DNA from 2 places in the Deinococcus wulumuqiensis R12 genome. Region 2 is predicted to be linked to the other one. Evidence: riboswitches for the same ligand, from Rfam matches in the RefSeq annotation. Region 2 holds a riboswitch; the other holds the start of a gene.
The links. Region 2 has a riboswitch for thiamine pyrophosphate ahead of thiC (phosphomethylpyrimidine synthase ThiC). Riboswitches for the same ligand answer to the same signal wherever they lie in the genome.

Region 1: it holds a riboswitch for thiamine pyrophosphate, as region 2 does, so the genes downstream of both, G6R31_RS10335 (thiamine ABC transporter substrate-binding protein) here and thiC (phosphomethylpyrimidine synthase ThiC) in region 2, are expected to answer to the same signal.

The regions. Positions count from the first base shown of each region.
Region 1 covers NZ_CP049357.1:2,122,864-2,126,234, reverse strand. The annotation lists gene aceE (pyruvate dehydrogenase (acetyl-transferring), homodimeric type) at 1-1,204, opposite strand, end outside; TPP riboswitch at 1,342-1,441, shown strand; gene G6R31_RS10335 (thiamine ABC transporter substrate-binding protein) at 1,492-2,532, shown strand; gene G6R31_RS10330 (hypothetical protein) at 2,740-2,982, opposite strand; gene glgX (glycogen debranching protein GlgX) at 2,979-3,371, opposite strand, start outside.
Region 2 covers NZ_CP049358.1:102,075-105,445, reverse strand. The annotation lists gene G6R31_RS14340 (energy-coupling factor ABC transporter ATP-binding protein) at 1-540, shown strand, start outside; gene G6R31_RS14335 (energy-coupling factor transporter transmembrane component T family protein) at 537-1,136, shown strand; TPP riboswitch at 1,254-1,368, shown strand; gene thiC (phosphomethylpyrimidine synthase ThiC) at 1,514-3,325, shown strand; gene thiE (thiamine phosphate synthase) at 3,342-3,371, shown strand, end outside.

The sequences.
Region 1 (3,371 bases), on a different replicon from region 2:
GGATGATGATGGTCGGGCTGCCCTTGTGCTTGATGGCCGCCGCGTAAGCCGCGTAGACCTTGTGGACATCGTGCCCGCCCCGGTTGAGCAGTTCGAGGTCGGCGTCGGTCCAGTCCTTGATGAGTTCTTTCAGCTCGGGCGTGTTGAAGAAGTTCTCGCGCAGCTCCTTGCCGCCGAAGGCCGCGTAGCGCTGCGACTCGCCGTCCACCAGCGCCTCGAAGCGCTTGACGATGTGGCCGTTGTAATCGTGCTGAAGCAGCTCGTCCCACTTGCTGTCCCAGATGACCTTGATGACGTTCCAGTTGGCACCCCGGAACAGCGCCTCGAACTCCTGAATCACCTTGGAGTTGGCCCGCACCGGCCCGTCGAGGCGCTGAAGGTTGGCGTTGAGCACGAAAATCAGGTTGTCGAGGTTCTCGTAGGCGGCGAAGCGGATGGCGCCCACCGATTCGGGTTCGTCCATCTCGCCGTCGCCGAGGAAGGCCCACACTTTGGCGTCGCCCTGCGGCTTGAGGCCCCGGTTCTCGAGGTATTTGATGAATCTGGCCTGATAGATGGCCTGGATGGGGCCGAGGCCCATGCTGACGGTGGGAAACTCCCAGTAGTCGGGCATCAGCCAGGGGTGCGGGTAGCTGCTCAGGCCCTCGCCGTCGGGTTGCAGCTCGCGCCGGAAGCGGTTGAGACGCGCCTCGTCGAAGCGGCCCTCCAGAAAAGAGCGGGCGTAGATGCCGGGCGCGACGTGCCCCTGGTAGAACACGAGGTCGCGGTCTTGCCCCGCGCCATGCCCCCGGAAAAAGTGGTTGAAGCCGACTTCGAGCAGCTCGGCGGCGCTGGCGTAGGTCGAGAGGTGGCCGCCGATGCCGTCACTCTTCTTGTTGGCCTTGATGACCATGGCCACCGAGTTCCAGCGGTTGATATTGCGAATCTTGCGCTCGACTTCGAGGTCGCCGGGGTACTCGGGCTGGTCCTCGACAGCGATGGTGTTGATGTAGGGGGTGGTCTGCTTGAACTCGATGGGGGCGCCGTGGAAGTAGGCGTAGTGGTCGAGCTCTTCGAGCAGGTCGGCGGCCCGCTTGCCGCCCGCATGGGCGAACACGTAGGCCAGCGAGTCGAGCCACTCCTGGGTTTCGACCGTATTGAGCTGCTCGCGCTGCTGCTGGGGCAGGTCGCTGCGCGGTGGGCGCGGTGGAGGTTGTGGGGTCATGAAAGCAGTCTACGCCCCCCCACTCACCCCTTCCAACATGGAAATGTCAGGCGGCTGACCACTCGAAATGGTCAAATCGGCAAGAGCGGCAGGTCGGTGGCGCATTCGTCCGGCACGGGCCTGCGGTATGCTGCCATGTGCGTCACCGGGGGTGCCCTGCTTCGGCAGCGGCTGAGAACACACCCCAGGAACCTGAACCGGGTCATACCGGCGGAGGGAGTGTGACGGGGCCGCGCCTGCCTGTGGGCGGCCCCCCACCTTTCCCTGGACGCAAGGGGGAAAGTGAAATGCGTAAAGTGATTTTTGCCGTGGGTGCCGCCCTGTCGCTGGGTGCGGCCCAGGCCCAGAACCAGACGACCCTGACGGTCATCACCCACGATTCTTTCGACGTGGACAAGAAGCTGGTGGCCCAGTTCGAGGCGCAGAACAAGGCCAAGGTGCGCTTCGTCAAGGGCGGCGACGCGGGCGAGCTGCTCAGCCGCCTGATTCTGACCCGCCGCGCTCCGGTGGCCGATGTGGTGTACGGCCTGGACAACGCGCTGCTGGCCCGCGCCCGGCAGATGAACCTGCTCCAGGCCTACAAATCGCCGCTGCTGTCGAAGGTGCCCGCCCAGTACCGCCTCGACGACGCCGGGCTGCTGAACACGGTGGATTACGGCTACGTCGCCCTGAACTACGACCGCGCCTACTTCCAGAAAGCGGGCCTCGCCCTTCCCAAAACCCTGGACGACCTGAAAAAGCCCGAGTACGCCCGCCTGACGGTGGTGTCCAGCCCCGCCACGTCCTCGCCGGGTCTGGCGTTCCTGCTGGCGACGGTCAACCACTACGGCGAAACGGGCGCGTGGCAGTGGTGGAAATCGGCCCGCGCCGGGGGCATGAAGGTGGTGCGCGGCTGGTCGGACGCCTACTACAAGGACTTCACGCGGGCGGGCGGCAAGTACCCCATCGTGCTGAGCTACGCGAGCAGCCCCGCCGCCGAGGTGTTCTTCGACGACGGCTACGACCCGGCCAAACTGCCCGCGCAGTCCCCCACCGCCAACCTGCTGCTGCCCGGCTCGACCTGGCTGCAACTCGAAGGCGTGGGCATCCTCAAGGGGGCCAAGCAGCCCGCGCTCGCCAGGAAGTTCGTGGACTTCATGCTCAGCCCGGCGGTGCAGGCCGACATTCCCACCCGCATGTGGATTTACCCGGCGGTGGGCGGCATCAAGCTCGACCCGGTGTTCAAGTTTGCCGAGCAGCCCAGGCCCGCCCCCGTCAAGGCCAGCGTGACCGCCAACCCGCAGCGGCTGGTGGACGCCTGGGTGCAGAACGTCCTGCGCGCCCGCTGATACGGATTCCGATTGAATCCAGCAGATTTCTGGATTCAATCCGACTGAAAGGAGTAGGAAAAGATACGGATTTCGCGATATGGATGCACAGGCGGTGGAGTTCCGACTGTGCAGGAATGAAGCGGAATCCGTATCAGGCACGTCAAAGGGGAAGGGTAGAGAGGAGAGGGGAAAAACCCTCAGCCCTCCACCCTTCCCCCTCTGCGCTCAGACTTCGGCGTCGGGCGACACCACGCCCTCGGTCATCCAGCCGGTCTTCTTGCGCTGGTGCATCAGGCCGTAGGCGCGCAGCCACTCGGCTTCGGTCAGGTCGCTCAACTCGCGGCCCGCATAGAGTTCCTGCAGAACTTCCACCATCACGCCGACTTCGTGGTCGCTGTAGGCTTCCACGCCCAGCCGCTCATGGACGGCTCGCGGGTCGAGGTCAACGCCGATGAGCGTGGCGCTCATGCCTGCGCCTCGGCGGGCTTTGCGGGCACCTCGCAGCGGTAGAGCTTGACGCTGCGGCCCCGCAGGGTGGTTTCGCCGCCCGCCGCGACCTGTTCGCTGGCGTGGTCGTCGCTGGTGTCGAGCAGCAGTTCCCACTCGCCGCAGCCGCCGAGTTCGGGCATCTTAAAGGGCAGGTCCACGTAGGAACTGCTCAGCATCAGCAGCAGGTGGTCGTCGGTCAGCGGGTGGCCCCCCTCGTCCACGTCGTCGAGGCCGTCGCCCGCCAGGAACATGCCCAGCGACTGGGTCTGGGGGTTGTTCCAGTCCTCGTCGCTCATCTCGTTCCCGTCGAAACGCAGCCACACGATGTCGCGCACGTCCTCGCCGCGAATGTTGCGCCCGGAAAAGAA
Region 2 (3,371 bases):
CTGCTGCCCACGACAGGGACGGTGACGGTGGGCGGCTTCGACACCCGGCGCTCGCCCCGCGAGGTGCGGCGGCGCCTGGGCTTCGTGTTTCAGAACCCCGAGCACCAGATTGTCTTTCCGGTGGTGGAAGAAGATCTCGCCTTCGGGCTGCGTCCCCTGGGACTGAGCGCGGCGGAAACGGAGGGCAGAATCACGGAGATGCTCGGGCGTTACGACCTCGCGCACCTGCGCCAGCACGCCACGCACCGGCTTAGCGGGGGGCAAAAGCAGCTTCTGGCGCTGGCGGGGGTGCTGGTCATGCGCCCCGAGGTGATCGTGTTCGACGAGCCGACCACGCTGCTCGACCTGCGCAACCGCAACCGGGTGGCCCGCGCCATCGCGCAGTTGCCGCAGCAGGCCGTGGTGGTGACGCACGACCTGGAACTGCTGCGCGACTTCGAGCGGGTGCTGGTCTTCGAGGACGGCGCCCTGCTGGCCGACGCCGCTCCCGCCGAGGCGCTGGCCCTCTACCGCGAGCGGATGTCACTGGAGTCGGCTTGAGTCTCAGCCTGTACGTGCCGGGCCGCTCATGGCTGCACCGCCTCGCGCCGGGGGTCAAGCTCACGGCGCTGCTGCTCGCCGGGGTCGGCGTCTTTCTGGTGCGGGACCTGCGGCTGCTCCTGGGCCTGCTCACGGCGTCGCTCGCGCTGTATGCCCTGAGCGGTCTCGGCGCCCGCCTGGCCTGGCACAGCCTGCGGCCCGCGCTGGGGCTGCTGCTGTTTTTCTTTGCGGTTCAGGGCGTGACCGCCGGGTGGGAAGCCGCCGCCGTCACCGCGCTGCGCTTCGGGGTGATGATTCTGCTCGGTGCCCTGCTCACCCTGACCACCCGCGTTTCGGACGTGCTCGCGGCGCTGGAACGCGGCCTGCGGCCCCTGGCCCGCTTCGGGGTGGACCCGGACAAGGTCAGTCTCGCCTGCTCCCTGACCCTGCGGTTTATTCCGGTCACGTTGCAGGTCGTGGCCGACGTGCGTGAGGCGCAGCGGGCGCGGGGCCAGGAACGCCACCTCATCGCGCTCGCTGTGCCGGTCATCGTCCGGACGCTGAAGATGGCCGACGACGTGGCGGACGCGCTGGAGGCTAGGGGCGGGGGCCGGTAGGGGGGGTTGGAACGTGGAGGGTGAGGGGTGGAGAGAGTGCGGATTTCATATAAAATTTTATGAACTGAGGAGATTTGTTCGACTTGACCCGTGACCAGGGCGGTGGCAAACTCTGGGCATCGTCAACAGGGGTGCCTCCGCAATCGGGCCGGAGGCTGAGAGGGCAACAGCGCCTAACCCTAGGAACCTGAACTGGTTAGCACCAGCGGAGGGAGTGTGACGGGTGCGGACACTGTTTGACCAGCCTGGGCTGGGGCCGCCCTCCTCCGACTTTCGTTTGGGGGAGGGATTTTTTGGATTGAGTCGAATGAGCTGCCGGGCAGCCTGCCCCCCTTCTTCATCTCTTCTGCCCTTCTCTCCCCTACTGCCGAGGCCCCATGACACCGTTTTCGCTCGACCATTCCCGGCTGTCCACCCAACCCTTTCCCAACTCCGAAAAGCGCTACCTGACGGGCGAGCGTTTTCCCGAAGTCCGCGTGCCAGTGCGCGCCATTCGGCTCTCGCCCACCGTAGAAGCCTTCAGCGGCGTGACGCGCACGCTGCCCAACCCCGACCTGCTCGTACCGGACACCAGCGGGCCATACACCGACCCCGCCGTACAGATTGACCTGGAGCGCGGGCTACCGCACGCCCGGCCCTGGCTGGTGCGGGACGAACGGACAGAGACGACACCGCGTTTTTCCGCACTGGCCGACCTCGACGGGCCGGTGCCCTATCCGAACGTGCAGGCCCCGCGCCGCGCCAGGGCGGGACAGGGCATCACGCAGATGCAGGCCGCGCGGCGCGGCGAAATCACGCCCGAAATGGAATTTGTCGCCCTGCGCGAGAACTTGCGGCAGGAGATGTCGGCAGACCTCTTGGAGCAGCACCCCGGCGAAAGCTTCGGCGCGGCGCTTCCCCGCGTCTACACCCCCGAATTCGTGCGCGACGAGGTGGCGCGGGGGCGGGCCGTCATCCCCGCCAACATCAACCACCCCGAACTGGAACCGACCATCATCGGGCGCAATTTCCGCGTCAAAATCAATGCCAACCTCGGTACGTCCATCGTGACCAGTTCCATCGAGGAAGAGGTGGAAAAGATGGTCTGGGCGGCGCGTTGGGGAGCCGACACAGTGATGGACCTCTCCACCGGCAAGCACATTCACCAGACCCGCGAGTGGATCGTGCGAAACAGTCCCGTGCCCATCGGCACCGTGCCGATTTATCAGGCGCTGGAAAAGGTCGGGGGCAAGGCCGAAGAACTGACCTGGGAGGTGTACCGCGACACCCTCATCGAGCAGGCCGAACAGGGCGTGGACTACTTCACCATTCACGCGGGCGTGCGGCTCTCACATGTGCCGCTGACCGCTCGCCGCCGCACCGGCATCGTCTCGCGTGGGGGCAGCATCCTCGCCAAGTGGTGCCTCGCGCACCATCAGGAAAACTTCCTCTACACCCATTTCCGCGACATCTGCGAGATCATGGCCGCCTACGACATCACCTTCAGCCTCGGGGACGGCCTGCGCCCCGGCTCCATTCAGGACGCCAACGACGCGGCGCAATTTGCCGAACTCGATACGCTGGGCGAACTGACGCGGGTGGCGTGGGAATGCGGCGTACAGACCATGATCGAGGGGCCGGGACACGTTCCCATGCAACTGATTCGGGAAAACATGACGCGGCAACTGGATGCCTGCGCCGAAGCGCCCTTCTACACCCTCGGGCCGCTGACCACTGACATCGCGCCCGGCTACGACCACATCACTTCCGCCATCGGAGCCGCGCAAATCGCGTGGTACGGCACGGCGATGCTGTGCTACGTGACGCCCAAGGAGCACCTCGGCCTGCCCGACAAACAGGACGTGCGCGACGGCGTGATGACCTACCGCATCGCCGCGCACGCCGCCGACCTCGCCAAAGGCTACGCGGGGGCGCAACTGCGCGACAACGCCCTGAGCAAAGCCCGCTTCGAATTCAGGTGGCAAGACCAGTTCAACCTCTCGCTCGACCCCGAACGGGCGCGTGCCATGCACGACGAGACGCTGCCCGCCGACGCCGCCAAGACCGCGCATTTCTGCTCCATGTGCGGCCCGCATTTCTGCTCCATGAAACTCAGCCACGACATCCGCGCCGCCGACGTGCTCGCGGGGATGGAAGAAAAGGCGCGGGAATTTCGGGAGAAGGGCGGGGAGATTTATGTCGATGGTTGATGGGTCCGCTGCGCTGATGGATGATGGAAAAAAGCCCTCAATCAAC